Linked DNA regions of Minwuia thermotolerans. The protein of the gene in region 1 interacts with the protein of each later gene in a pairwise test. Links are inferred from orthologs where the notes say so. Each region holds a gene or a part of one and is shown on either strand. Other genes may lie near its edges. The genes, in order: grxD and CWC60_RS22015.

The links.
Region 2: the proteins of grxD (region 1) and CWC60_RS22015 interact in binary tests that used the Escherichia coli proteins (3 or more experiments, as listed by UniProt). The link is inferred for Minwuia thermotolerans from one-to-one orthologs.

The regions. Positions count from the first base shown.
Region 1 is NZ_PIGG01000050.1:7,043-21,841, forward strand. What follows is about bases 1-2,951. They hold grxD (Grx4 family monothiol glutaredoxin), read left to right. Parts: upstream 1-1,282; coding sequence 1,283-1,621; downstream 1,622-2,951. Other genes in these bases: purL (phosphoribosylformylglycinamidine synthase subunit PurL), read left to right, coding at 1-1,005; CWC60_RS15790 (BolA family protein), read left to right, coding at 1,021-1,254; CWC60_RS15800 (bifunctional helix-turn-helix transcriptional regulator/GNAT family N-acetyltransferase), read left to right, coding at 1,994-2,923; CWC60_RS15805 (FkbM family methyltransferase), read right to left, coding at 2,934-2,951. Also shown: more of CWC60_RS15805, read right to left, coding at 2,952-3,743; CWC60_RS15810 (hypothetical protein), read right to left, coding at 3,769-4,104; CWC60_RS15815 (helix-turn-helix domain-containing protein), read right to left, coding at 4,192-4,995; CWC60_RS15820 (hypothetical protein), read left to right, coding at 5,132-5,533; CWC60_RS23930 (DUF1330 domain-containing protein), read left to right, coding at 5,557-5,763; CWC60_RS15830 (enoyl-CoA hydratase/isomerase family protein), read left to right, coding at 6,035-6,880; CWC60_RS15835 (NADPH:quinone oxidoreductase family protein), read right to left, coding at 6,905-7,891; CWC60_RS15840 (SDR family NAD(P)-dependent oxidoreductase), read right to left, coding at 8,066-8,980; CWC60_RS15845 (phosphotransferase family protein), read left to right, coding at 9,089-10,090; CWC60_RS15850 (MFS transporter), read left to right, coding at 10,492-11,760; CWC60_RS23320 (hypothetical protein), read right to left, coding at 11,802-12,431; CWC60_RS24420 (DUF2188 domain-containing protein), read right to left, coding at 12,439-12,660; CWC60_RS15860 (acyl-CoA synthetase), read right to left, coding at 12,921-14,543; CWC60_RS15865 (2'-deoxycytidine 5'-triphosphate deaminase), read left to right, coding at 14,678-14,799. UniProt on the Escherichia coli protein: Monothiol glutaredoxin involved in the biogenesis of iron-sulfur clusters.
Region 2 is NZ_PIGG01000076.1:108,538-123,338, forward strand. What follows is about bases 344-3,296. They hold CWC60_RS22015 (BolA family protein), read left to right. Parts: upstream 344-1,660; coding sequence 1,661-1,933; downstream 1,934-3,296. Other genes in these bases: cobS (cobaltochelatase subunit CobS), read right to left, coding at 344-975; CWC60_RS22010 (J domain-containing protein), read right to left, coding at 1,012-1,581; CWC60_RS22020 (acyl-CoA synthetase), read right to left, coding at 1,938-3,296. Outside these bases: more of cobS, read right to left, coding at 1-343; more of CWC60_RS22020, read right to left, coding at 3,297-3,476; CWC60_RS22025 (YybH family protein), read right to left, coding at 3,544-3,981; thyX (FAD-dependent thymidylate synthase), read right to left, coding at 4,155-5,090; CWC60_RS22040 (SspB family protein), read left to right, coding at 5,543-6,040; CWC60_RS22045 (DUF4197 domain-containing protein), read left to right, coding at 6,468-7,214; CWC60_RS22050 (response regulator), read left to right, coding at 7,311-8,537; CWC60_RS22055 (rhomboid family intramembrane serine protease), read right to left, coding at 8,565-9,353; CWC60_RS22060 (DUF6134 family protein), read left to right, coding at 9,432-10,082; bmt (betaine--homocysteine S-methyltransferase), read right to left, coding at 10,111-11,103; CWC60_RS22070 (acyl-CoA dehydrogenase family protein), read left to right, coding at 11,191-12,372; CWC60_RS22075 (CaiB/BaiF CoA transferase family protein), read left to right, coding at 12,495-13,652; CWC60_RS22080 (EamA family transporter), read left to right, coding at 13,661-14,533; CWC60_RS22085 ((Fe-S)-binding protein), read left to right, coding at 14,603-14,801. UniProt on the Escherichia coli protein: Transcriptional regulator that plays an important role in general stress response. Has many effects on cell morphology, cell growth and cell division. Acts by regulating the transcription of many genes, including dacA (PBP-5), dacC (PBP-6), ampC and mreB.

The DNA.
Region 1 (14,799 bases):
GCGCTGCGCCGCCTGATGGGCTGTTTCGACGTCGCCAGCCGGCGCTGGATCTTCGAGCAGTACGATCACTCGGTCATGGCCGACACCGTCCAGAAGCCGGGCGGCGACGCGGCCGTGGTCCGCGTGCACGGCACGAAAAAGGCGCTGGCGATCTCCACCGACGTCACCCCGCGCTATTGCCTGGCCGATCCGGTCGAGGGCGGCCGGCAGGCGGTGGCCGAGACCTGGCGCAACATCACCGCCGTCGGCGCGACGCCGCTCGCCATCACCGACTGCCTCAATTTCGGCAACCCCGAGCGGCCCGAGATCATGGGCCAGCTGGCCGGCTGCATCGAAGGCATGGGCGAGGCCTGCCGGGCGCTTGACTATCCGGTGATCTCCGGCAACGTCTCGCTCTACAACGAGACCAACGGCAAGGGCATCCTTCCGACCCCGGCGATCGGTGGCGTCGGCCTGCTGGCCGATTCCTCGAAGATGGTCCGCATCGCCGTGACGGAAGCGGGCCTCACGCTGATCCTGATCGGGGATAGCGCCGGCCATCTGGGCCAGAGCCTCTATCTGCGCGAACTGCTGGGCCGGGAGGAAGGCCCGCCGCCGCCCGTCGACCTGACCGCGGAACGGCGCAATGGCGACATGGTGCGCCGGGCGATCCAGGACGGCCTCGTGGCGGCCTGCCACGACCTTTCCGATGGCGGCCTGGGCGTGGCCCTGGCGGAGATGTGCATCGCCGGCGGCGTCGGCGCGAGGGTGCGGCTGCAGAAAGGCGGCCCGGCGCCGCACGCGCTGTTGTTCGGCGAAGACCAGGCGCGCTATTGTATCGCCACGGCGCGGCCGGACGAGGTCCTGGCCCTGGCGAATGCGGCGGGGGCGCCCGCCACGGTGCTGGGGACGACCGGCGGCGGCGATTTGACTGTCGAGGGGCTGCTCACCATATCGGTCGCCGATTTGCGGGGCGCCCACGAGAAGACCCTGCCGGCGTTCATGTCCGGCGGCGTGGCTGCCTGAAGGGAGATTGTGGCGATGGCGATGGACGCGGGCGAGATCGAGACCCTGATCCGGGAAGCGCTGCCGGACGCGCAGGTGACGATCACCGACCTCGCGGGCGACGGCGATCACTACGCCGCGCACGTCGTTTCCTCGGCTTTCACGGGCAAGTCCCGCGTGCAGCAGCACCAGATGGTCTACAAGGCCCTGCGCGGCCGGATGGGCGGCGAACTGCACGCGCTGGCCCTGCAGACCTCGGCCCCGGCCTGACGGCCCGGCCGGAACCAGGAGTACACCAATGGACCAGACCACCCACGACCGCATCGACGAAGCCGTGAAATCCAGCGACGTCATGCTGTTCATGAAAGGCACCCCCGTCTTCCCGCAGTGCGGCTTCTCTGCGGCGACGGTTCAGATCCTGAGCTATTTCGGGGTCAAGTTCGGCTCCGTGAACGTCCTCGACGACATGGATATCCGCCAGGGCATCAAGGAATATTCCGACTGGCCCACGATCCCGCAGCTCTACGTCAAGGGCGAGTTCGTCGGCGGCTGCGACATCGTCCGCGAGATGGCCGAATCCGGCGAACTGGAAGAGATCTTCCGCCAGAACGGCATCGAAACCAACCAGGCGGCATAACCACCAGCGCCACATGGCGCGCGGGGGATGGCATGGCCGGCCCGCGCGCCTGCTGAGTCCGCCAGCCCGCCGTGTTCATGTGCTCCGGCCGGCGGACCTTCTGAGTCCGCCAGTCCGCCAGCCCGCCGTTCCCTCGAAGTCCATCGCAGGCCGGGCAGCGGCCATTCGTTACTGTCATGCCCGCCGCCGAGAGGCGCGCGGGCATCGAGCGACGGAAGGACGCGGGCGTTCGTATTCACCCGATCTCCGAGTAGCGCCTGCGGGCCATCGGGGATGACAAGGGACGCGACCGCCGCCCGCGCCCTGCGATGATTTAATTGACAAAAGCGGCTATCTGATGGCCAGATACCCGAAATGCTTCGGGAGGCCCTGATGACCCACGCCGACCCGGCCCGCGATGTCGAGGCCGTGCGCGATTTCACCCGCTACTACACACGCCGCCTGGGCGTGCTGAAGGAAGGCCTGCTGGACACCGATCTGCCCCTGCCCCAGGCGCGCCTGGTCTGGGAGCTGGCGCATCGGGAGGCTGCGACGGCGGCGGCGCTGGCCCGCGACCTGGCGCTCGACCCCGCCTATGTCAGCCGCCTGCTGAAGAGTCTCGAGCGGCGCGGCCTGGTGGCGAAACGCCGGTCGCAAAGCGACGGCCGCGCCAGGATCGTCGCCCTGACTCCCGCCGGCCGCGACGTGTTCGCCGAACTCGACGCCCGTTCGGCGCGCGAGGTGAACGATATGCTGGCGCCCCTCGCCCCCTCCGAACGGCGGGGACTGACGGCGGCGATGAGCCGGGTCCGCCGGCTGCTGGGCCCCGAGGCCGACGCTCCCGCCCCTTACGTGATCCGCAGCCACCGGCCGGGCGATGTCGGCTGGGCGATCTCCCGCCACGGCGAGATCTACGCGGACGAGTTCGGCTGGGACGGCACGTTCGAGGCGCTGGTGGCCGAGATCGGCGCCGCCTTCATCCGGGATTTCAAGCCGTCGCGGGAGCATTGCTGGATCGCCGAGCGCGACGGCGAGCGCGTGGGCTCGGTCTTCGTGGTCGAGAAGGACAGGGCGACGGCGCAGCTCCGCCTGCTGCTGGTGGATCCGTCGGCGCGCGGGCTTCGGCTGGGCGAACGGCTGGTGGACGAGGTCATCCGTTTCGCGCGCGCGAAGGGCTATACGAAGCTGACGCTGTGGACCAATGACTGCCTGCACGCCGCGCGGCGCATCTACCAGAAGGCGGGGTTCGTGCTGGTCGACGAGGCGCCGCATCACAGCTTCGGCGTCGACCTGGTGGGCCAGAACTGGGACCTCGAACTCTGAGACGCCGCCCTCAGGCGGGCACGAACCAGTCGTCGAACTGCGAGATGTGGTCGAGCACGCGCCGGTAGCCCTTCGATTGCAGCAGCTCGAGGACCTTCCGCCGCTTGGCCTCGTGGTGATTGTGCTCGACGGCGATGAAGCCGAAGCGCGTCGCCTCGAAATCGATCGCCGAGAGGATCTCGAACTCCGTGCCCTCGGTGTCGACCGACAGGAAATCGACGAAGGCCGGCACCCCCTCGCGCGCGAACAGCTTGTCGGTGCGGATCGTCGGCACGTCGATGGTCAGGGCGCTGCCCTTGCGGCGCTTCTTCGTGAAATCGGCGATGCCCGACATCTCGCCCGCGCTCTGCTTCAGGAAGGGGACGCTCTCTCCCGAACGGTCGAAGGCGGCCTCGGTGGCGAGCCGCGCCGCGCGGCTCTCGCGGATGGCGGCATGGAAGTCCGGGTTCGGCTCCACCAGCAGCCCCCGCCAGCCCAGCGCCGTCTCGAACAGGTAGCTGTTGGAGAAATCGACGCCGTTGCCGACGCCGATCTCGACGAAATAGCCATCGCGCTTCGCGCCGCAGAGGTGGATCTGCACCAGGTCCTGCAGCAGCTGCGCGCGGGAATCCTTCGCATGCGCCCGGTAGATTTCGGCGAAGGACCGGTCCTCGGCGGCCAGCAGCACCAGCACGCGGAAGTCCGGGGTCAGGCCATAGCGCAGCTTGCCGCCAAGCGCGGCGGCGTTGCGTCCGTCCATGCGCAGCGCGGTATCCAGCAGCCCCCGCCAGGGCCGCACGTTGAGCGCCAGATGCGCGATCCAGGTCGCCAGAAACCGCAAGGCCTTCCTCCCCCTCCGGGCCGGATCAGGCCGGTTCGTCCCAGACCCCGTCCGCGATGATCTTCAGCGCCACCCGGCCATTGATCCGGTCCATCGACCAGAACCCGCCGGAGCCCCAGACATCGGGCTCGGCCCGGGCGGCGATATGGCCATAGTCGGCCTTGGCGGTGATGACAAGGCAGAGCATCCGCTCGCCCTTCGACATGGGGAAGTCGTTCTTCGCCACGCGCTCGAGAACGCCGTTCGCCGCGATCCGCTCGCCGAAGGCGGTCCAGTTCTCGAATTCGTCCGGCGCGACACGGAAGAACCGCTCCACCGCGGGCGTCGCGGCGCAGGCTTCGGCGTAGAGCTCCTGGGACATGGCGGCCTCCGGCAGGCATCGATTCGGACGATGGCGCGAATCTGCCGCCCCGCCGCGCGTCTGTCATCCTCCCGCGCGCCGGGTCCCTCAGCCCGCCATGGCGCGCATGGCCGCGGCGGTCGCCGGATCGGCGGGGAAGAAGCTCTCGATCGCCAGCTCTTCCAGACTGATGTCGATGGGGGAGCCGAACACCGTGGTGGTGGAGATGAAGGACAGCACGCCGGCGTCCGTGCGGTATTCCAGCGGAATGGCGATGCCGCCGAAGCGGTCCTTCGCCGGCGGCCGCTGGATGCGCGCGCCCGGCGGCATGGGATAGCCCTTCAGTTCGTCCGCCAGCGCCGCCAGCGCCGGATCGGCCGAGGCGTCGATCTCGCGCGCCAGCCGCTGCAGCACGTGGGCGCGCCATTCGCCGTAGTTGACGATGCGGCCGGCCAGCCCGTCCGGGTGCAGCGACAGCCGGAGCACGTTGACCGGCGGCGTCAGCAGCTTCGGATCGCCGGCGCCCATCATCGCGCGCGCCGCGTCATTGGCCTCGATCAGGGTCCAGTGCCGGTCGATGGCGATGGCCGGGTAAGGCGCGTGGCCCGCCAGGATCAGCCGCACCGCCGACAGCGCCGGGGTCAGGGCGGGATCGTCCAGATCGCGCTGCCGGTAGACCGGCGCGAAGCCGGCGGCGGCCAGCAGGGCGTTGCGCTCCCTCAGCGGCACGTCGAGCTGTTCGGCCAGGCGCAGGACCATGTCGCGGCTGGGCGCGGAGCGGCCGGTCTCGAGGAAGCTCAGATGGCGCTGCGAGACGCCGGCCTCGGCGGCGAGCTCGAGCTGGCTGAGGCCGCGGCGCTGCCGCCACTGGCGCAGGATTCCGCCGGCGGGCGGATGTTCGGTGCTGGTCATGGCGGCCACAGTGCGGCGAAACGCGCGGCGTCACAATTACCTGGTGCGTAATCGACGCGGCCCCGGGGACGCGGCGATCCTGCAGCCACGTCGCCGGGGACGGTCCCGGCGGCCGAGCGGAAAAAGGGAGAGCCACATGTCATCCGCCGATCCTGCAACCATCCTCCGCGCCACCGTGCTCGCCGACGGCGTCACCTGCGCCGTCATGGGCGTCGCGCTCGCCGCCGGCGCCGGCTTCGTCGCCAGCCTGACGGGCCTGCCCGGCGGCCTGCTGTTCTGGGCCGGCCTCGCCCTGCTGCCCGTCGCGGCCTTCATGCTGCTGACCGCCCGGTCCGCCCGGCCTTCGCGCGCCGCCGCCTGGATCATCATCGCCGGCAACGAGGCCTGGGTGCTGGGTTCCGTCCTGCTCATGCTCGCCGGCTGGGTCGAGCCCAATGCCCTGGGCTACGCTTTCATTGCCGTGCAGGCCGCCGCCGTCGCCCTGCTCGCGACCATCGAGTTCCTGGCGCTCCGCCGGCTGTCCGCAGCCGCCGCCTGACGCCCATCGCAAGGAGAGAGATCATGACAGCCTATGCCATCGCCACGCTGCGCGACCTGAACTACGGCCCCGATATCGCCGGCTATATCCGGAAGATCGACGCCACCCTGGACGCATATGGCGGCCGCTTCCTGATCCACGGCGGCCGCACCGAGCCGCTGGAGGGCGACTGGCCGCACGACATCGTCGTGCTGCTGGAGTTCGCGGACATGGAGCGCGCCCGCGCCTGATACGACTCGCCGGGCTATCAGGCGATCCTGAAGCTGCGCACCGACAATGCAAAAGGCGACGTGGCGCTGGTCCAGGGCGTGCCCGAGGGCTACCGCGCCACCGACGTGCTGGAGCGCATCGGCCTCGCCGACGCGTAAGCAAGGCTCGCGCCCGGCCCGGTTGGAAAGCCGGCGGCGGCGGCCGTATAATGGCCGAAGCATCATCAGGCAGCACACCGGCTTCCGGCCTCCGCAACGGGCGGCGGCGCGGGCAGTGACGAGAGGAGCCTCCATGACCGAGCGCGCAGGACGCAGGACCTATGCGGACCAGGTCGACGAACGCGGGCCGCTGGACGAATGGCGGAAGGTCCGTCTCGAAATCGACCCGCCGGTCGCGACGATCACGCTGAACGACCCGGAGAGTCTCAACGCCTTCTCCATCCGGCTGACCGGCGAGCTGCGCAAGGCGCTGGCGGAGGCGGACGCCGACCGCCGCGTCCGCGCGATCGTGCTGACCGGCAGCGGCAAGGCGTTCACCGCCGGCGGCGACCTGCGGCAGATGGAGCAGGCCGAAACCGGGCCGATCGAGCTCTACGAGTTCATCCGGCGCGAGTTCGGCGGTGTGGTCCAGGCGATTGCGGCGACCGACAAGCCGGTCATCGCCGCGGTCAACGGCCATGCCATGGGCGTGGGCTTCTTCACGGCGCTGGCCTGCGACATGATCGTCGCCTCCGAGCGGGCGAAATTCGGCACCGCCTACATCCATCTCGGCCTGACGCCGCTCGGGGTCAGCCAGATCCTCGCGACGCTGGTCGGCTATCACAAGGCCTACGAGCTCTGCGCCCTGGGCGAGGTGCTTACGGCCTCGGAGGGGGCCGGGCTCGGCTTCGTCAACCGTGTGGTGGCCCCCGAATCGCTGATGGAGGAGGCCGGCGCGCTGGCGCGGCGTCTCGCCGACGGCCCGCCGCGGGCGCTCGGCTTCACCAAGATGCTGCTCAACCGCGCGATCCGCGGCGGTCTGGACGAACACCTCCAGATCGGCGAATCGATCCAGCCGCTCTGTCTGGACAGCGACGACCACCGCGAGGCCCTGGCCGCCTTCGCGGAGAAGCGCAAGCCCGTCTACAGGGGACGCTGACCGGCGTCGGCCGGGCGCCCGGTCTCAGTCCTCCCGGACGCGGATGATCAGCTTGCCCTGCGCCTTGCGGTCGCGCATGGCGCGGAGCGCGTCGACGCCGTCGTCCAGGCTCCAGACGCCGCCGACATGGGGCTTCAGCCTGCCTTCCCGCCACCAGCCGAACATCTTCGCCATGTTCTCGCGGCACTTCTCGGGGAAGCGCCGGGCGAAGCCCTGATAGGCGACGCCGACAAGTTCGATCTGCTTGATCAGGATGTGGTTGGCCGGCAGCTGCGCGATGTCGCCGGCGGCGAAGCCGATGACCAGCATGCGCCCGCCCCAGTTGATCGAGCGGATCGCCTGGTGGCTGAAATCGCCGCCGACGGAATCGAAGATCACGTCCGCGCCCTTGCCGTCGGTGGCGTCCTTGACCTGCTGGCGGAGCTCCGGGCCCTGCGAATAGTTGATCAGGACATCGGCGCCATGGGCCTTGCAGAGCGCCAGCTTCTCGTCGGAGCTGGCGGCGGCGATCACGCGCGCGCCCAGGGCCTTGCCGCCCTCGATCGCCGCGAGCCCGGTGCCGCCCGCCGCGCCCAGCACCAGCAGGGTCTCGCCCGCCTGCAGCCGGCCCCGGTCCACCAGCGCGTGGCGGATGGTGCCATAGATCACGGGGAAGCCGGCCGCCGTCTCCCAGTCCATCTCGTCGGGGATGGGGAAGACCCAGTCTGCCGGCGCGGGGACCTGTTCCGCGAAACAGCCGATCATGGGATGGGCGGCCACACGATCGCCGACCGACAGTCCCGTCACGCCCGCGCCCACTTTCGAGATCACGCCGGCGCATTCCATGCCCGGCGCGAAGGGCGGCTCGCCCCTGTATTGGTACTTGCCCTCCGCCATCAGCACGTCGGGGAAGTTCAGCGCCGCCGCATGGACGTCGATGATCACCTCGTCCGGCGCGGCTTCGGGCGCGGGCAGTTCGCCGACCTTCAGGTCGTCGACCGAGCCGACGGTCTCGCAGATGATGGCTTTCAATTCGACCTCCCCACATGGCGCGCGGGGGACCCTCGGGTCACCGCCCGAGGGGCGGGTGGCCAGGCCGGACCGCGCGCATTCTGTTTCTCACCGGGACCGAATTCCCCACCCTGCCCTCCCCCTTGGCCAGGGGGAGGGTGGCTCCGCGTCAGCGGGGCCGGGAGGGGATATGGCTCAGATCGGATCCCAGTCGAAATACTCCGCCGTGCCGTCGAGGTCGTAGAGCTCCTTCTTCAGCGACGGGTAGAACTGGCTGGCCAGCGCGTCGTGGCTCCAGCCGTCGGACTTGTGGATCGTCTTGATCGGCCGGGGCTGGCTGAACAGGTAGATCTCGTTGCCGCGCACGCCGAAGATGTTGGCGGTGACGTCCTTCGCCGCGTCGGAGCAGAGATAGCTCACCACCGGCGCGATATGCGCGGCGGTTGCGTTCTGCTTGAACTTGCGGAAGCTCTCGGCCATCTCCTCGGACGTGATCGGGATCGACTCGATCATCCGCGTCCAGGCGAAGGGCGCGATGCAGTTCGACCGCACGCCATAGCGCTGGCCCTCCATGGCGATGATCTTCGACATGCCGGCGATGCCCATCTTGGCGGCGCCGTAGTTCACCTGGCCGACGGAGCCGTGCAGGCCGGAGGTCGAGGTGAAGTGCACGAACGCGCCCGACCCCTGCGGCTTCATGTGATCGACCGCCGCGCGGCTGACCAGGTAGCAGCCGTTCAGGTGCACCTCGATGACCGCGCGCCAGTCGTCTTCCGACATCTTGTGGAACATGCGGTCGCGCAGGATGCCGGCGACGTTCACCACCGCGTCGATGCGGCCGAAGCTGTCGACGGCGCAGTCGACCATCGCCTTCGCGCCCTTCGCGTCGGAGACCGAATCGCCGTTGGCGACCGCTTCGCCGCCGGCGGCCTTGATCTCGGCCACGACCTGTTCGGCCGGGCTCTCCCCGGTCTGTTCGCCCTCGACGCCGCCGCCCAGATCGTTGACCACGACCTTCGCGCCGCCCTTCGCCATGTCCAGCGCCACCTCGCGGCCGATGCCGCGCCCCGCGCCGGTCACCAGCGCCACCTTGCCGTCCAGAATGCCCATTGATCTCTCCCCTTCCCCGGCCCGGCGCGCACGGCCGGGCAGACAGGGATGTTTCTACAACGCTATCATCGCCGGAGAAAAGCGGTTGCGAGCCCCCGGGGAGGTGGCATGAGCCAGGCGAACGACGAACTGCGGGACGAAGCGGCGCGCTTCGTCGCCGCCCACTGGGGCGCGGATCACGGGATCCGGGACTTCGGCCCCATGGCGGACGGCCATGCCGGCCTCAGCTTCGGCTTCACGGTGACGCGGGCCGGCGCGGACGTGGAGGGGGTGGTGCTGCGCCTGGCGCCGAAGGGCGTGCGCCGGTCGGGCAACACCGACGTCTACCGCCAGGCGCCGCTGCTGCGCGCGCTGGGCCGGGCCGGGGTCAAGGTCCCGCCGGTGCTGCACGCGCAAGCCAGCGAGGACTGGTTCGGCACGCCCTTCGTGATGACCAGGCTGCTGCCCGGGAAGACGCTGATCATCTGGCAGCCGGCGCCCGAGTTCGAGGGCTTCGTCGCCGAGGGCTGGCGGCAGGCGGCGCGGGAGCTGGCCACGATCCACCGCTTCGACTGGCGGGCCGAGCTGGCAGACTGGGAGAAGCCGCGCGACATGGCCGCCGAGATCGAGCGCTGGGCCGCGATCCTGGAGAAGACCGACGAGCCGGACTGGATCGAGCGCGGCCGCCGCGTCGCCGCCATCCTGCGCGAACGGCCCATGCCGCCCTCACCGCAGGGCCTGTTCCACGGCGACTATCAGCCCGGCAACGTGCTGTTCCATCAGGGCCGCATCGCGGCGATCCTGGACTGGGAGCTGGCCGGCATCGGCCCGCAGCTGCTCGACATCGGCTGGCTGATGATGATGGGCGACCCGGAGGCCTGGGACCCGGACTGGGGGGCGAAGAACGTGCCGCCGGTGGACGAGCTGGCCGCGATCTACCAGGACGCCATGGGCGAGCGCTTCGAGGCCATCGACTATTTCGAGGGGCTCGGCTGCTACATCTTCGGCGTCATCTCCTGCCTCAACGTGAAGCTGCACCGCACCGGCCGCCGCCCCGACCCCATGTGGGACGACATCGCCAGCTCGGTCGTCCACCTCTTCGGCCGCGGCGAGGAACTGCTCTCGCGGTAGGGCGTTTTCGAACCGGACAGACCAGCCGAGTTTGTCGCCCTTGGACTTGATCCAAGGGCCCAGTGAACCGAAGGACTGGGTCCTGGGGTCAAGCCCCAGGACGCCAAGGGATTCCCTGAGGCCCGCGCACCGGAGCCACTCCGCCATTCCCGACCCCCTCCCGGCGCTTCGCGCCGACCTCCCCCTGATCCCAGGGGGCAATGATCCGCAGACCGCCGGCGCGTTCTCCCTCCCCCTTCGGGAAGGGGGAGGGTCGGGGAGGGGGATCGCAATACCCGGAGAGGGATCGCGGCGCGCCGCGCAGGACGCGAGCATCGCATGCATGGGGCCATGAGCCGCGCGTGGTAGCGCGGGCGCGCCGGCTGCGGCAGGATGCGCCCGGTTCAGGGGAGGATCGCTTGATGACCGGGACGGTAAAGACCGACCGCGGCGACAACGGCTATGGCTGGGTGATGGTGGCCGTGGGCTTCGGCCTGGTCAGCCTCGCCTTCGGCGGCATCGGCTCGGTCGGCGTCTTCCTGAAGCCGCTGGAGGCCGAGTTCGGCTGGACCCGCGGCGAGGTCTCCCTGGGCTATACCTCGGTCGCCGTCGCGGCCGCCGCCTTCGGCATCTTCTGGGGCTGGCTGGCCGACCGCCGGGGCGGGCGCGGCATCGCGCTGTTCGGCGTCACCATGATGGGGGTGAGCTATTTCGGCCTGAGCTTCACCGGGGAACTCTGGTACTACTATCTGATGCACTTCGCCTTCGGGGCGCTGGGCAACGCCGCCGCCGGCACGCCGATCTTCGCCACCACCGGCTTCTGGTTCACCCGCAATCAGGGCCTCGCCATCGGCGTGATGGCCGCGGGCGGCGCCTTCGGCCAGGCGGTCTGTCCCTATGCCGCGCGGCTGCTGATCTCGGCCTATGACTGGCAGACGGCCTACGCCGTGCTCGGCGTCGCCTTCCTGGTGATCGGCCTGCCGCTGGCCATGCTGGTGCGCGACCCGCCGGCCCGGATCCAGAGCCGGGCCGACGCGAAGGCCGCGCGCCAGGGCGGCCCGGCGCTCAGCATCGAGGCGGCCGCCGCGACCAGCCTCGCGCCGCGCCAGGTCATGCCGTGGATCTGCGCCGCCGCCTTCTTCTGCTGCGTCTGCATGACCGTGCCCATCGTCCATGTCGTCGCCCTGGTTTCCGACCGCGGCGTCGACCCGGAGCTCGCCGCCTCCGTCCTTTCGGTGCTGATGATCGCCGGCATCTCCGGGCGCATCCTGGGCGGCAAGGTCGCCGACATCGTCGGCCCCGTGCCCGGCTGGATGATCATGTCGGGCGGACAGACGGCGCTGGTTCTCTTGTTCCCGGTCACCGAGGACCTGATCTGGACCTATGTCCTGGCCGCGGCCTTCGGCCTGTTCTACTCCGGCGACATGGCCTCGATCCTGGTGGCGGGGCGGATGCTGCTGCCGGCCCGCGTCGCGGCGCAATCGATGGGCTGGATCGTCTTCTTCGGCTGGCTCGGCATGGGCACCGGCGCCTGGGCCGGCGGGGCGATCTTCGACTATGCCGGCGACTATTTCTGGAGCTACGCCACCGCCGCCGGCGGCGGGGTGGTCAACCTGCTCATCCTGGGGCTGTTCTGGCTGCGGCTGGAGCGGGCCAGATCAGGCGGAGCGGGAGAGATGGCGCACGCGTGAGGGCGCGCGCAGTCTGTCAATGCAGAAAAATGTAGCGTGGTCTATTTACTCAACTCCTTCCATTTTTGCATATTTTCAATCAGTTCGGGAATAGTAATATTATCTATATCATCGTCTGTGAAATCTGACCCGCTGAGCTTGTCATAATTCCATTCATCAAATTCCAAGCATTTTCCGGTAATCGCATCAGCACCGGCTGGCACAGAGATGCCACAACCTCTCAGCCAATCCCGAACTCTTCTGACAGCCAAGCCGGGTTCATTTTCATGATGCAGAACATCACATCCACCAATATCTGAAATTGATTTTTGATATTGATATTTCTCTGATTCCAATATCAATATTTTCTTACTGTCACAGTCATATCCATAAAATTGCTTGCAGCCAAAATCCAACCCCAATTCAAAAGGCATATTCATTCGAGAGATTTCGCCAGCTGTTGTCGCGCGACAACGACTTAAGTCATGAATTGAAAATTTACAAGATTCTATCATGTGCAGAATTTTATCAAGCCTATGCTTTCCGGAATCTGAGTCCTCTGAGGCAATTCTTGGGACCATATCGCAATATACAAGACAGAATAAAATGTTTCGCAATATCAGTCGATAATCTTCATCGAATGGACAATTGAGAAAAACACTTCTATCAAAATCTGGATTGGCATTCTCCATTATATTGCTATTTGCTTTTGCTCCCCCCTTTGGAAACCGGTATATGCCTCACAATTCTTCCATCCTTACCATGAACAAAAATACCCGACCCCTGATTTCTGGCTATTGTTGTTGCTTTTGACAACGCTTCTGCATATGTATTACACGTATTCGAAGCCCTCAACGAGCCAGCTCTACGAACTATCCACTTCCCGCCGCTGGGAATTACATGCTGACCTTTTGATGCCATTTCCAACTCTCTCGGGATAGGTCGCGAACTGTTTCTAACATTCTAACCCCAAGCTCCCTAATCGAACATAGAAAATGAGTAACGCGGACCAGCCATGGCCCCGCGCTACGGCCGGGATGACACCAAGGGGGTGGGCGCCTGAACCTCAGACGTTGGGAGAAGGGCACGCGGGCCAGCCAGACCATCCCCATCCCGCGTGACTCAGTGCCGGGGCGCGCGGGCCGGCCCCGCCAACCCCCGCGCGCCTGAACCGTCTGCGTTTACTTCGTCATATCCCGAAGTTTGAATTTCTGGATCTTCCCCGTCGACGTTTTCGGAATCTCGCCGAAGACGACCTCGCGGGGGCACTTGTAGTGCGCCAGGCGCTCGCGGCAGAAGGCGACGATCTCGTCTGCCGTGGCCTGCTTGCCGGGTTTCAGCTCGATGAAGGCGACGGGGGTCTCGCCCCACTTCTCCGACGGCTTCGCGACCACGCCGCAGGCGGCGACCGCCGGGTGGCCGTAGAGCGTGTCCTCGACCTCGATGGAGGAGATGTTCTCGCCGCCGGAGATGATGATGTCCTTGGAGCGGTCCTTGAGCTCGATATAGCCGTCCGGGTGCCAGACGCCGAGATCGCCGGAGTGGAACCAGCCGCCCCGGAACGCCTCGGCAGACGCCTTCGGGTTCTTCAGGTAGCCGGCCATGACGATGTTGCCGCGCATGAAGACCTCGCCCATGGTCTCGCCGTCCCGCGGCACGGGCTGCATGGTCTCCGGGTCGGCGATCATCAGGTCCTCCTGCATCGCCGAGGTCACGCCCTGGCGCGCCTTCTTCTTCGCCTTGGCGTCGTCGTCGAGGCCGTCCCACTCGTCCTTCCAGGCGCAGACCACGCAGGGGCCGTAGGTCTCGGTCAGGCCGTAGACATGGGTGACCTGGAAGCCCTGGCGCGCCATCTCCGCCAGCACCGAGGCCGGCGGCGGCGCGGCGGCCGTCATCATGTGCACGGTCTGGTCGAAGGGCTGTTTCTGATCGTCGGTGGCGCCGGTGATCATCTGCATGACGATGGGCGCGCCGCAGAGATGCGTGGCGCCGTGGCGGGCGATGGCGTCATAGATCGTCGCCGCCTCGACGCGCCGCAGGCAGATGTTCACCCCGGCGATCGCGGCCACCGTCCAGGGGAAGCACCAGCCGTTGCAGTGGAACATGGGCAGCGTCCACAGATAGCGCGCGTGGTTGCCCATGCCCCAGGTGACGGCGTTGTTGATGGCGTTCAGATAGGCGCCGCGGTGGGTGTAGACGACGCCCTTCGGGTTGCCCGTGGTGCCGGAGGTGTAGTTGAGCGCGATCTTGTCCCACTCGTCGGCCGGCATCTGCCAGGCGAGGTCCGCATCGCCGGTGGCGATGAAGGCCTCGTAGTCGCTCTCGCCCAGCCGCTCGCCGCCCGGGCCCTGCGGGTCGTCGACATCGATGACGATCAGGTCCCGGTTCCCGACGCCGTCGAGGGCCTCCTTCACCATCGGCGCGAACTCGGTGTCGCAGATCAGCACGCGCGCCTCGCCGTGGTCGAGGATGAAACGGATCTCGCCGGCGCTGAGGCGGTAGTTCAGCGGGTTGAGCACGGCGCCGGTCATGGCGACGCCGAAATGCGCCTCGTACATCTCCGGGATGTTGGGGCAGATGATGGCGACGGTGTCGTCCTTCCCGATGCCGCGCTTCGACAGCGCCGAGGCGAGCTTCACGCAGCGTTCGTAGGTCTCGGCCCAGGTGCGGGTCAGGTCGCCGTGGACCACCGCCGGATGGTCCGGATAGACCGCCGCCGTCCGCCGGATCAGGCTCAGCGGCGAGAGCGTCTGGTAGTTGGCGGGCTGGGCGTCCAGGTCGCGGGCATAGGCGTCGGCACTCATCGGGGCGTCTCTCCGGCGGGTTTCGGTTCCTGATCTTCTCCCGCCAGATAAACACCAGAATCCCGCGGGCTTTCAAGCGCGGCGCGTCAGCAAGTCATTGTCCGGAGCGGCCGGAACCGGTATCTGACATCGCCATGACTTCAGAGGCCGCCGCCCCCCGCGCCCGCACGACGGGCATCCTGCCCAGCCAGGCGCTGCGGCGCGTGATCGCCGAGGGCGCGGTCGCTGCCGATGGCGGCGTGCCCGACGAGATCAT
Region 2 (14,801 bases), on another replicon or contig:
CGGCAGGTCCTTGCCCATGCAGCGCTGGTAGTACTCGGCGACGATGGGGCGTTCCATCTCGTCGCACTTGTTGAGGAAGGTGACGCGGAAGGCGAAGCCGATATCGCCGAAGATCTCGGCGTTCTCCGCCCAGGTGATCACCGTGCGCGGCGACATGACCGTGGAGATGTCGCCGTTGACGAAGCCCGCACGGGTCAGGTCGGCGACGTTCACCATGGCGCTGATGGCCTTCTTGCCCTTGGCGGTGTCGTAGGCCGGCGCCTTGGCCAGCACGATGTCGCACTCGGCGTCGTGCTCCAGGTAGTTCAGCGTGGTGACGATGTTCCAGCGGTCCATCTGGCCCTGGTTGATCTGCTGGGTGCCGTGATAGAGGCCGGTGGTGTCGCCCAGTCCGATGGTGTTGGTGGTCGAGAACAGCCGGAAGCAGCTGTGCGGCTTCAGCACGCGGTTCTGGTCCAGCAGGGTCAGCTTGCCGTCATGCTCCAGTACGCGCTGGATCACGAACATCACGTCCGGCCGGCCGGCGTCGTACTCGTCGAACACCATGGCGACGGGGTTCTGCAGCGCCCAGGGCAGGATGCCGTCACGGAACTCGGTCACCTGCTGGCCGTCGCGCAGGACGATGGCGTCCTTGCCAACCAGGTCGATACGGCTGATGTGGCTGTCCAGGTTGACGCGCACGCAGGGCCAGTTCAGGCGCGCGGCAACCTGCTCCACATGGGTCGACTTCCCGGTGCCGTGGAAGCCCTGGATCATGACGCGGCGGTTGTATTTGAAGCCGGCCAGAATGGCCAGCGTGGTGTCATGGTCGAACAGGTAGGCGGGATCCATCTGCGGCACGCGGTCGGTGGACTCCGAGAACGCCGGCACTTCCATATCGCTATCGATTCCGAACGCCTGCCGCACGGAAACGGTCATGTCCGGGAGCCCCTTGGGCAGCGTCGGCAGGTCGGCGGCATAGTCGGTGGAGGTCATGCGTAATCCCTGATCGTGGAACGGGAAGTAGGTCCGTCAGCCAAGACTGGCGCTCAGCACGCCATAGGCTTCGTTGATGTGCTTCAACCGATCCTCATAGCCGCGATCGCCGCCATTGGCATCAGGATGAAAGCGTTTGGCGAGTTGCTTATAACGAAGCTTGACCTCACGCAAGTCGTCGGTCGGTTCGATCTGCAATACGTTGAACGCGCGGCGCTGCGCGGCCGTGAAGCGCTTCTCCGGATTCGGGCGTGGCTCCGGCGGCGTCTCCGGATGGTCGTAGAGGCCGAACGGGTCGCGCAGATCGTCCGGGTGGAAGCGGCGCGAGACGCGCTCGCCCAGCTTCCATGTCGGCCGGTGCGCCCAGTGAACGGACCGCTGGAAGTTCTCCACTTCCACCTCACTCATGCCGTCGAAGTAGTTCCAGGACTTGTTGTATTCGCGCACGTGGTCGAGGCAGAAATGGTGATAGCCGTCGGCCGGATTGCGCGATTTCGGCGCCCGGAAGGCGCCTTCGGCCTCGCAGTCGTCGCGGTCGCAGAACCGCTCGATGGGGCGGTTGCGTTCCGCGCTGGTCTGATATTTCTTGTTCCGGCCTCTCAGCATGCTGCGGAGTATGGTGGCGGCCGGAGCAACGAACAAGCTTGACAGGCGCGACAGACCGCGCCCCCGAAAAGGAAACGACATGACCTATCGCGAGCGGATCGAGAGCAAGCTGAACGCGGCTTTCAGCCCTGCCGAACTGACGATCCGCGACGATTCCGAAAAGCACCGCGGACACGCCGGCTACCGCCCGGAGGGCGAGACCCATTTTCACGTCCGCATCGTCTCGGCCGCCTTCGACGGTCAGAACCGCGTCGCCCGGCAGCGCGCCGTCTACCGCGCCCTGAAGGCGGAACTGGACGAGCGCGTGCATGCGCTCTCGCTGGAGACCCTGACTCCGGCGGAGGCGGCCTGACGGCTCAGGCCGCGTCGGCCTTGCCGATGCTGTCGCGCAGTTCCCGTTTCAGCACCTTGCCGGTGGCGTTGCGCGGCAACTCGCTGATGAACTCGACCCGCTTCGGCGTCTTGTAGGTGGCCAGGTTCCGCCGGCAGTGGGCGATGATCGCCTCTCCGGTCAGCTCGGCGCCCTTCTTCAGCACGATCACCGCGCAGCCGATCTCGCCCCACTTGTCGTCGGGCAGGCCGATGACGGCCGCTTCGGCGATGCCGTCGAGCTGGTAGATCACGTTCTCGACCTCCGCCGGATAGACGTTCTCGCCGCCGGAGATGTACATGTCCTTGGTGCGGTCGACGATGTAGTAGAAGCCGCGCTCGTCCATGCGCGTGGCATCGCCGGTGTGCAGCCAGCCGTCGGTGATGGTCTCGGCCGTCGCCTCCGGACGGTTCCAGTAGCCGGGGGTGATGTTCGGCCCCCGGACCCAGAGCTCGCCGACCTCGCCGGGCGCCACGTCCTCGCCGTTCTCGTCGACGATCCGCACCTCGTTGTGCATTACCGGCTTGCCCGAGGAGCCGGGCGCGGTCATGGCGTCGGCGGCGTCCAGCACCAGCACGGACGGGCTCGTCTCGGTCATGCCGAAACCCTGCGCCAGGCCCAGCCCCTTCCGGTCCCAGGTTTCGAGGAGCGACAGCGATGACGGCGCGCCGCCGATGCCGGCCATCCGGACCCCGGAGAGGTCGGCGGTCTCGAATTCGGGCTGCTGCGCCATGAACTGGTAGTTCGCGGGCACGCCGAAGAAGTGGGTGATGCCAAGTTTGCGGTCCGTGAGCAGGTCCAGACATGCCTTGGGGTCGAATGCCTTCATCACATGGACCGTGCCGCCGGCATGCAGAACGGGGTTCGTGTAGCAGTTGAGACCGCCGGTGTGGAACAGCGGCAGCACGGTGAGCTGCACCGCGTCCGGCGTGATCCGGTGCGGCAGGCCCAGATTGACCGTGTTCCAGAAAGTCATGCCGTGGGTGATCATGGCGCCCTTGGGCAGACCCGTGGTGCCGGAGGTGTACATGATGGTCCAGAGATCGTCGTGGTCGAGGTCGACCATCTCCGTCGGCACCAGGTGGCGGGCGATGCCGCGCTCATAGGGTGAATCGGAGCCGTCGCCATTGGTCTGCGCCAGATGCGGGATGCCGACTTCCGCCGCCACGGCCCTGGCGCTGTCGGCGAACTCGGCGCCGTGGATCAGCGCCTTCGGACCGGCGTCCCGGGCGATGAAACAGAGCTCGGGGACCGTCAGCCGCCAGTTCAGCGGCAGGAAGACCGCGCCCAGCTTGGCGCAGGCGAACTGGATTTCCAGTACGTCCGTGGTGTTGGGGGCCAGCACGCCGACGCGGTCGCCGCGCCCGATGCCGAAATCTTCCCTGAGCCAGGTGGCGACCCGGCCGGCGCGGTCGTTGGCGCGCCTGTAGGAAAAGCGCCGTTCGCTCGCCAGGTCGCACATTGCCAGGTGGTCGCCGCGGAACGCCGCGTTCTTCGCCAGCCAGTCATAGACCTTGACCGCCATGTCTCATCCTCCCCTTCGATGCGAGGGACGATGATAACGGCGCGGGCGCGAAGGTAAATGCGACGAGTCAGGCGGGCTGCTTGCGCCTGGGCGCCTCGCGGTCGTGCCACCACAGGCGCACCAGGCGGGCGGTGTCGTCGGCGGCGAGGCGGCATTCGATGACGCCGTCGAACTCCAGCCGGAGTCCGGCCTCGGGGAGATCGAACTGGGCCGCCCAGCGGGCCACGCCCAGGTCGTCGCGAACGGCCATCGTCCTGTACATGAAGACCACGTTGTCCTGGCGCCCCAGGGCTTCCTGCCAGTGGGCCAGGATCTCGGAGCGGCCACGGCAGGGCGGGCCGAAGGGCGTCTCGAAGAAACCGCCGTCGCCGGCGAACAGCGCCGCCATCTCCTCGGCGTTCCGGTTCTGCCAGGCGCTGCCGAAGGCCTGGAGCCAGCGGTCGAAGCGTTCCGTCATCGCCGCGTCCGGACTATCGGCACGGGACTCGCCGCTGGGTTCGCTCATCGCAAAACGTCTCTTTCCTGCCGGCTGCGGACACGCACGGAAACCCCTTCCCTCTAGCCCCTCTGACCCATCAAGGCAATGATGGCCCACCTGAGCGGAGGCAAATACCGTGCCGCCGGGCGCGCCGGCGGGCGATCATGCCTTTCGCGTCCGGCTCCGGCGCGCGGCGAGCCTCAGCCGCGGCCAAGCGCGGCCATCATTTCCCGCCATTCGCGCGCCGAAAGACCGCTGTTTTCCTGCGTCACGGCCTCGCCGTCGAGCATCCGGCGCAGCGCCGCCACGCCCTTCGCCGACAGGTGCGCGCCGCCCATGCGGTATTCCTCGAAGGCGGCGGCGCACAGCGGCGTCCAGGCGCGCAGCGTCTCCATCATTGCATCCGCGTAGACGCGAATTTCATATTGCGCGTGGCTGTCGGCGCGCAGTGACAGGAAATGCATCAGATTGTGCAGGTCCGTCTTCCAGTACCACTGGGTATAGAAGTTGAGCGACAGGTTCATCCGCGCCAGCTCCCGCGCCAGCCCGCAGCGCTCCGCGTCCAGCGGCTCGCCGGCGTCGTCCTCGTTCAGCATCTCCTGGTAGTGTTCGTAGGCGCGCTCCGAATCCTCGCGCAGCAGGCGCATCACGCGCTCCGCCTCCTCCCCCTGCAGCACGTCGCCCCGGCCCTGGCGGTTGGACCGCGACTGGGCGGCGAGCTGCGCCGGCGCCGGGATGTAGAACTCCCGGTCCAGGATGGAGTAGCGGGCGGAGTATTCGTTGACGTTGGCGGTGCGGTGGCGGATCCACTGCCTGGCTACGAAGATCGGCAGCTTCACGTGGTACTTGATCTCGCACATCTCGAACGGCGTGGTGTGCCGGTGGCGCATCAGGTAATTGATCAGGCCCGAATCCTGGCTGACCTTGCGCGTGCCGCGGCCGTAGGAAACGCGCGCGGCCTGAACCACCGCCGCGTCGTCGCCCATGTAGTCGATGACCCGCACGAAGCCGTGGTCCAGCACCTCGATGGGGCGGTAGAGCATTTCCTCCAGCGCCGGCGAGACCGCGCGCCGCGTCGGGGTCGCCTCGGCCCGCTGTTCCTCGATCTCGCGAAGCTGTTGGGCGGAAAGCGGCATGTCGTGATGCTCCGTAGCCAGGGGAGCGGCGATCATAAGCCGATTCGCGGCCGTCCGCCGAAGGGGCTCTTCGGCGCGCTGGAAAATTCCTGCCAAGTGCTTATATTGCAGGCGTCGGGTGACCGACTATGGCGATAAACGCTACGTGGAATAAGCGTAACGGACCCGGGGGCAGTACCCGGCGCCTCCACCAATTTCCCGCCTCGCGGGGGCTTCATGGGGGCGAAACAGGATCGACGTGCGTGGTAAAGACGTGGTTTTCGCCCGGAATGGCTCCGCCGTTATCGGGCCGTTTTCACAAGTGCCAATGACAACGAAATGGCGCTCGCTGCCTAATATTGCCAGGTAAGCGCGGCACGGGGGACGCCGGGCAACAGAAGTCCCCCACTGAATTCGCGCCGCCGTGGGGGCGGCCAGAAGGGGGCGTGGGCCGAAAGGTCCGGGAGGCTCGGATGAATTATTCCGAAATGGTCGAAGACGCATTGCGCGGCGTGGTCCGCGCAGCGCTGCAGAAGGCCGCGACGGACGGGCTGCACGGCAACCATCATTTCTATGTCACGTTCCTGACGCGGTTCCCCGGCGTGGAACTGCCCGATCATCTGCTGGAGCGTTATCCCAGCGATATCACCATCGTCCTGCAGCACCAGTACTGGGATCTGGAGATCGGCGACGAGGCCTTCGAGGTTTCGCTCAGCTTCAACAAGCTGCCGACGCGCATCCGGGTGCCATACGTGGCCATCACCTCCTTCGCCGACCCCAGCGTCCAGTTCGGGCTGCAGTTCCAGCCCCAGGGCGAATGGGCGCCCGCCGAAGGTCCGGTGGATCCGGCCCGGAACCTGCCCGTCGGCGGCGACAGCGACGAGGCCGACGAGATCTCCGACGAGGCGCCGGCCGAGGAGGAGAAGCAGGGCGAGGTCGTCTCCCTGGACGCGTTCCGCAAGAAGAGCTGAACCGGCCGGCCGGCGCACCCGCGACAGGCGAATCGCAATTTGCACCTGCGCCCCGCGTCGGCCCGAACCAAATGGCTGTCAGTTTGCGATCCGCGTCGGGCGGGGGAACCCGGATTACGGGCGGGCCGCCAGCCGGACGCCGCCGCGGGCCTCCACGCCCGGATTGCTCGGAAAAAAAGAATCCCGGCGCCGCAATCGGTTAGATGAATCTTCGCTCACAGTCTGCCGCACGGCGGCGCCGGGGGCGGTCGCATGGCCTGCTACTTGCTGACTGTCGGTCAGCCGGAAGGCTCCCGGCGGCTGATGCGGTAATCAGGATCCCCGACCCCCCAATCCATGCCGTGTCGGCCGCCGTGGTCTTCGGCTTTCCCCGCGCATCCCTGTCTGCGACCATGGCTTCCGGTCCCATCGATCAAGAGGTTCGGCCATGCGCCGCATGTTCATACTGCCAGTGCTGCTCTGCGCCATCGCGGGTCCGGTGCAGGCCGACGGCCTGTTCGGCAAGGCGAAGGACCTGCTGGGCGGCGCCGTGAAGCAAGCGCCCGCCGCGGGCGGCGAGCGGCAGGGCGGCCTCAGCCGCTCGGAGATCGGCGCCGGCCTGAAGGAAGCGCTGCGCGTCGGCTCGGGCCGGGTGGTCGATCAGGTCAGCGCCATCGGCGGTTTCGACGCGGATCCGGCGATCCACATCCCGCTGCCGGAGAACCTCGCCAGGGCCCAGTCGATCCTCGGCCGGTTGGGCATGTCGAACCAGCTGGATGCGCTGGAGGACCGGCTCAACCGCGCGGCGGAGACCGCGGCGGCCAGGGCGAAGCCGCTGTTCGTCGACGCCGTCGAGGCGATGACGATCCAGGACGTCATGGAAATATTCAACGGTCCCGACGACGCGGCGACGCAGTATTTCCGCCGTCAGATGACGCCCGGTCTGCGCGCCGAGATGAAGCCGGTGGTAGACGAAAGCTTGGCCGAGGTCGGCGCGATAGAGACCTACGAACAGACTGTCGGCGAGTTCCGCAGCATGCCGATGGTGCCGGATCTGCGGGCCGACCTTACCGATCACGTGCTCACCCTGGGGCTGGACGGCATCTTCCACTACCTGGCGCGCGAGGAGGCGGCGATCCGCAACAATCCGGCGGAACGCACCACGGCGCTGTTGCAGCGGGTCTTCGGCGGCTGACCGCCGCGGACCTGAAATTGCATATGTTCCCAAGATCGTTCATTTTCGCCCGAGGGGAACGGCGGCCTCGCGGCCGCGCATGAGGGGAACAGTTTATTGGCCAGCGGACGCTTCGTTATCATCGACGACGATCGCCTGACCGCCGGACACGCGCGCGCAGTGCTCGAGCGCGCCGGCTACGAGGTCAGCGTCTTCGCCTCCAGCATCGAGGGGCTGGAAGCGGTGCGCCGCGACCGGCCGGACGCGGTGCTGACCGACGTCATGATGCCGGAGATGGACGGCATGGAGCTGACGCAGAAGCTGCGCGAGGATTCGTCCTTCGACGAGATGCGCATCTTCGTCTTTTCCGGCAAGGCCTTCGAGTACGACCGCGCCCGCGCGATGGAGCTGGGCGCCGACGCCTACATCCTGAAGCCGATCAAGGCCGACAGCTTCCTGAAGACGGTCGAGCGTGTGCTTTCCGACAGGATCGCGGTGAAGTTCTGGGGCGTGCGGGGAACCCTGCCCAAGCCCGGGCCGGACAGCCTCAAATATGGCGGTAACACCTCGTGCGTGACGCTCTCCTTCCCGCGCGGGCAGTTCTTCATCTTCGACGCCGGCAGCGGCATCCGCGAGGTCGGCTCCAGCCTGATGGCCGAAGGCAAGACCCGCTCGGAGGGGAAGATCTTCATCTCCCATCCGCACTGGGACCACATCAACGCCCTGCCGTTTTTCGCGCCGCTGTTCATTCCCGGCAACGATTACGAGGTGCTGGGACCGATGCACGGCTCCATGGGCATCGAGAAGCTGGTCTCGGAACAGATGAGCGGCGCTTACTTCCCGATCACCGTGCGCGAGTTCGGCGCCCGTGTGACCTACCGCGATCTGCGCGAGGGCGAGTACGACGTCTCCGGCATTCCGGTGAAGACCATGCTGCTGTCCCATCCGGGATACTGCCTGGGCTACCGGGTCGACTATGCGGGACGGTCGTTCTGCTACATCACCGACAACGAGATGTTCCTGCCGGAGTCGGACTATCACGCGCCCGATTACATGCAGAACCTGGCCGATTTCGTGCGCGGCACGGACATGCTGGTCACCGACACGACCTACACCGACGACGAATACCGCTCCAAGATCGGCTGGGGCCATTCCTGTCTCAGCCAGGTGGTGGAACTGGCCTGCCAGGCCGACGTGAAGGGGCTCTACCTGTTCCACCACGACCCGGACCAGAACGACGCCGCCATCGATGCGAAGCTGGAGGCGGCGCAGCGCATGCTGTCCGAACGCGGCTCGCCGGTTGCCTGCTATGCCCCGGCGGAGGCCGAGACCATACTGGTCTGAGGCGTTGGCGGCGCCGCTTGCAGCATCTCAGCCCCAGGGACCGCGCTTGTAGGGCGAGTCCGGATGCGGCTCGGGCCGCAGGATGCGGATCGCAGCGTCCTTGCCGAAGGGGGCGAGGGCCATCTCCTTCTCCTTCGACAGGATCGGGTGATCGCGGTCGCGGAACAGCAGCACCAGCACCGCGCCCGCCAGAAAGCCGCCGACATGGGCGAACCAGGCGATGGGGTCGCTCTCGCTGCCGACGCGCAGCACGTTGAGGACCTGCAGCCCGAACCAGAGGCCCAGCAGCACCAGCGCCGGCAGGCGCAGCGGGATGAACAGGAAGCCGATGGGGATGCCGACCAGGATCCGGGCCCTGGGATAGAGGATGATGTAGCCGCCCAGCACGCCGGAGACCGCGCCCGAGGCGCCGATCAGCGGCGCTTCCGAGGTCGTGTCCCACAGGCCATGGCACAGCGCGGCGATGGCGCCGGTCAGCAGCAGGAAGGCGAGAAACCGCCAGTGACCCATGGCGCTCTCGACATTGTCGCCGAAGACCCAGAGAAACAGCATGTTGCCGATCAGGTGCATGAAGCCGCCATGCAGGAAGATTGTGGTGACCAGGGTCAGCGCCGGCGGAACCACGGCCAGATCCGCGGGCAGGGCGCCGTGGCCGAACAGGGCGGCCGGGATCATGCCGAACTGGTAGATCAGCGCGACTTCCGCGCGCTCGTCGAGAACCAGCTGATAGAGGAAGACGAGGACGCACAGGCCGACCACCGAGCGTACGACCCAGGGCGTGCGGTGTGCCGGCGCGTCGTCATGCAGCGGAATCATTCGGTCAGGCTCCGTTCATTCCCTTCCTCATGTTGGGCGTGCACTCGGAAATCCAAAGCGGCTTACCAGATTATGACCATGATCGACCGACGCGCATTCCTGGTCGGCGCGGCCGCGAGCCTCGCGGCGCCGGCCTTCGCCGCCGCGCCGGCGGCCTGGGACATCGACTTCGATGTGCGGATCGCCGGGCAGTCGGTCGGTCACCACCGGCTTGCTTTCCGCCGCGACGCCGCGGGCGACCTTCGGGTGACGGTGGACGTGGCCATGCGCGTGCGGCTGATGTTCGTGACCGTGTTCGACTATCGCCAGCAGGCCGAGGAGACCTGGCGCGGCGACCGGCTGCTGCGTCTCGAATCCCGCACCGTCGACGGCGACAACCGCGACCACGTGGTCGCCGAGCGGAACTCGGAGGGGCGGATCGCGGTGCAGAGCCGCCGCGCCGGCGACCGGGTGGTGGACGGCGACATGTGGCCGACCTCGGCCTTCTGGCGGCCGGCGGCGGTGGAGCGGGCGCGTTTCCTCGACGTCGCGACCGGCGTCATCCGCCCCGTCGACATTGCCTATCGAGGCCTGGAGATCATCGAGGCGCTGGGACAGGAGCGTCCGGCCAGGCGCTATTTCGTCGACACCAGCCGCGCCTTCGATGTCTGGTACGGCTCCGATGGCGCATGGCTCAGGCTCGAATGGTCCGGCTTCGGACTCACCGCCCGCTATCATCGCGTGACCTGAACAAGATGCCGCGCGTCAGGGATTGGTCTCAGGCGCGGCGGCGCCGGCGAACGTGGCGGATGCTCTCGGTGTTGGCGGCAGGCGGCGCGATCAGGGGGCCCAGGGCCGCGGTGATTTCCGCGAGGTCCGGACGCGGGCCGCGCTCGCTGGTGTCCAGGGCGAGCCGCATCGCCCGGATGTGCTCGGGCGTGGTGCCGCAGCAGCCGCCGATGATGCGCGCGCCGGCGTCCCGCGCGAAGCGGGCATAGGCGGCCATCAGCTCGGGCGTGCCGGTGTAGACCACCTTGTCGCCGCGGATCTGCGGGATGCCGCAGTTCGCCTTGGCGATGACGACGCCGGTCTCGGTGGCCATGCCCAGCACCGCCAGCAGCAGATCGGAGGCGCCCACGCCGCAATTCGCGCCGAAGGCGACCGGCGGGACGGGCAAGGTGGCCGCCACGCCGGCCAGCAGCTCCGGCGGCAGGCCCATCATCGTCCGGCCGGCGGTGTCGAAACTGGCGGTGTAGACATAGGGCAGCCCCTCGGCGATGGCGGCCTCGGCGGCGGCGCGCATTTCCTCGGGCGCCGACATGGTCTCGATCCAGGCGACGTCGGCGCCGCCGGCCTTGAGGCCGCGCGCCTGTTCGGCGAAGGCCGCGGCCGCATCCGTGTGGGTCATCCGGCCCAGCGGCGCCATCAGTTCGCCCGTCGGCCCCATGGAGCCGGCCACGACGATCGGCCGGTTGGCGGCGTCGGCGACCTGGCGGGCCAGCGCCGCGCCGAGGCGGTTGAGTTCCTCCGCCCGGTCCTCCAGCCCATGCAGCATCAGGCGATAGCGGGTGCCGCCGAAGGTGTTGGTGAGAATGATGTCGGAGCCGGCGTCGACGAAGCTCTGGTAGTTCGCGCGGATCTTGTCCGGTTCGTCGGCGTTCCAGGCTTCGGGCGCATGGCCCGGCGGCAGCCCCATCGCGAACAGGTTGGTGCCGGTCGCGCCGTCGGCCAGCAGGCAATCGCGTTTTTCCAGCAGTTCCGACAGCAGCATGGCTATGTTCTCATGGATATCCGGATTCTCGCCTAGCATGGCCGGCGGGGGTCAACTATCCATGAAACGACGGGGAGGGTCGCAGACATGGAAAAGATCATACGCAGCCGTACCGGCGCGGAGATCAGCGAGGCGGACGAACGCCAGCTGCTCGACACGATCCGCGTCTGGCTGAGGCGCGATGTCGAGGACAAGGTGCTCGATCTGGAGCACGCCGACGAATATCCGCACGAAATGGTCGCGCAGATGAAGGAACTCGGCCTGTTCGGCGCCACCATCCCGGCCGAATATGGCGGCCTCGGCCTGCCGGCCCAGACCTATGCGAAGATCGTCGCCACGATCTCCGAGACCTGGATGTCGCTGACCGGCATCTTCAACTCGCACCTGATGATGGCGGCGGCGGTCGAGCGCTTCGGCACGGAGGAGCAGAAGAACCGCTTCCTGCCACGTTTCGCTTCGGGCGAACTGCGCGGCGGGCTGGCGCTGACCGAACCGCATTGCGGCACCGACCTGCAGGCGATCCGCACGAAGGCGGTGCGCGACGGCGACGACTATGTCGTCAATGGCGGCAAGACCTGGATCTCCAACGGCATCGAGGGCGGGGCCGTCGCCCTGCTGGTGAAGACGGACACGGACATCGAACCGCGCCACAAGGGCATGAGCCTGTTCATCGCCGAGAAGGGGCCGGGCTTCACCACTGGCCGCAAGCTGAAGAAGCTCGGTTACAAGGGCATCGATTCGGCGGAGCTGATCTTCGAGGACTACCGCCTGCCGGCGGCAAACCTGATCGGCGGCGTGGAGGGCAGGGGCTTCCACCAGACCGTCGGCGGGCTGGAACTGGGCCGCATCAACATCGCCGCCCGCGGCGTCGGCGTGGCGACGGCGGCGCTCAACCGCGCGGTCGAATACGCCCAGATCCGCGAGACCATGGGCAAACCCATCGGCGAGCACCAGGCGATCCAGCTGAAGATCGGCGACATGGCGACGAAGCGGCGCGCGGCGGAACTGCTGATGCTGGACGCGGCCATGGCCTATGACCGTGGCGAACGCTGCGACATGGAGGCCGGAATGGCCAAGCTCTTCGCCTCCGAGACCGCGCTGGAGAACGCCACCGAATGCATGCGCATCCACGGCGCCTATGGCTATTCGGCGGAGTTCCCGGTCGAGCGCTATTTCCGCGACGCGCCGCTGATGTGCATCGGCGAGGGCACCAACGAGATGCAGCGCATCATCATCGCGCGGCAGATGCTGGCGCGGAATCCGGCATGAAGGGGCCCGGCAACGCGCCCCTTCATGCCGCCCTCGGACCTGATCCGAGGGCCCGGCGAAACGAATGACTGGGTCCTCGGATCAAGCCCGAGGACGCCGATCGAGATAATCCGGAGATCCACATGAAACTCGAAGGCATCCGCGTCCTGGACATGTCGCTGTTCCTGCCCGGGCCGCTGCTGACCCAGATGATGGCCGACCACGGCGCCGAGGTGATCAAGCTGGAGCCGCTGTCGGGCGAACCGAACCGGGAGATCGGCCAGGTGCGCGACGGGGTCACCGTCTATTTCGCCAACACTCATCGCGGCAAGAAGTCGATCCAGCTCAATCTCAAGACCGACGAGGGGCGCGAGGCGCTGCTGAAGCTTGTCGAGAGCTGCGACGTCATGGTGGAGGCCTTCCGCCCCGGCGTGGTCAAGCGCCTCGGCTGCGACTACGAAACGGTGAGCGCGCGCAATCCGCGCCTCGTCTATCTCTCGATCTCCGCCTTCGGGCAGAGCGGCCCCTATGTGAAGAAGCCGGCGCACGACCTGGCGACCGAGGCGCTGGCGGGCGTCCTCTCGCTCAACCAGGGGCAGGACGGCAAGCCGGCCATCCCCGGCATCGCCAATGCCGACATGCTGTCGTCGATGATGGGGCTGTCGGGCGTGCTGATGGCGCTGCTGCGGCGGGAGAAGACGGGCAGGGGCGACTATATCGATCTCGCCATGATGGACTCGCTCTTCGCGGCCATGCCTAACCTGATGGGCTCCACCTTCGCCGACAAGACGCCGCCGGTCTGGAAGGAGGAGCGGACGGGCGGCGGCTACGCCTTCTACCAGATCTACGAGACGAAGGACGGCCGGCACGTCGTGCTCGGCGCCTCGGAGATGCACTTCGCCGAGACCGTGATGCGGAAGTTCGGCCGCGAGGACCTGATCGAGGCCTGCAAGCCGCCGCCGGGACCGACGCAGGAGCCGGCGCGGCAGTTCCTGCGCGAGACCTTCCGCACGAAGACCCAGGCCGAGTGGGTGGAGTGGTTCGAGGGCGTCGACGCCGCCTTCGCGCCGGTGAAGAACCTGCGCGAGGCCTGCGACGACCCGCAGGTGCGCCACCGGGAGATGATCTTCGAGGACGAGCGCGGCTGGGAGCATATCGGCGTGCCGATCAAGTTCGCCGCCGAGCCCGGCAGGCCGCGCCTCGCCTTCGCCGAGGTCGGCGAGCACACAGCCGGGACGCTGAAGGAACTGGGCTACAGCGACGAGCAGATCGCTGCAATGAAGGAAGGCGGCGTGTTCTGAAGGTGTCGATGACCCGACGCGACGCCCTGCTGGCCGTCATGGCCGCCTTCATCTGGGGGGCGACCTATCCGTTCTCGGCGATCGCGTTGCAGGATACGCCGCCGATCTTCTTCACGGCGCTGCGCTTCGCCTGCGCCGCCTGCTTCGTCGTGGTGGTGCCAAGGCCGCGGATCCCGGCCGGGAAGCTGATCCTTCTGGGTCTGTTCCTCGGCGCGGTGCTGTTCGCGCTGACCTTCATCGCCATGACGCAGGGACTGAGCGCGTCGCTGGCGTCGGTGCTGGTGCACACCCAGGCCTTCTTCACCATCCTCATCTCGATGGCCGTGTTCGGCGAGCGGATGAGGCGCCGGCAATTGCTGGCGCTGCTGATCGCGGCCGCAGGAATCGCGGTCCTGGCCATCGACCGCGGCCGCGCCGGCTCGGCCGTCGCCCTGCTGCTCATCCTGCTGGCTGCGCTCTCCGGCGGCATCGGCAACAACATCATGAAGTCGCTGGGTCAGACCGACATGCTCCGCGTCTCGGTCTGGATGAGCCTGGTGCCGCCGCTGCCTCTGCTGGGCCTGTCGCTGGTTCTCGAAGCGGACGGTTCGGCCGCGGACCTGATTTCCACCGTCACATGGCCGACAGCGATCGCCCTTCTCTGGTCCAGCGTCCTGGCCACGGTTCTCGTCTTCGCCATCTGGGGGCGGCTGCTGGTCGCCTACTCGTCGGCCGCCGTCGCACCCTTCTTCCTGCTGGTGCCGGTATTCGGCGTCGCGCTGTCGGCCCTCGTTCTGGGGGAGACCCTGTCGGCGCTGCAGATCTCCGGCGGCCTGCTGGTCTTCGCCGGCCTTGCCCTGGCGCTCTGGCCGGCCCGGAAGCCGCCATTGCCGGTCGCCTGACCCGCCGGGCGGCGCGCGAAGGCGCATAGACGCTTAGCAGCGCCAGCCACTTCCTCTATAACCGTCGCCATGAGCGCCAATGCCAATGCCCGGCCCCGCGTGGGGCTGTTCGTGACCTGCCTGGTCGACCTCTACCGGCCCAGCGTCGGCTTCGCCGCGGTGAAGCTGCTGGAGCGCGGCGGCTGCGCGGTCGACGCGCCGCTGGCCCAGACCTGCTGCGGCCAGCCCGCCTACAATTCCGGCGACCGGGCGGACACCGCCGCCATCG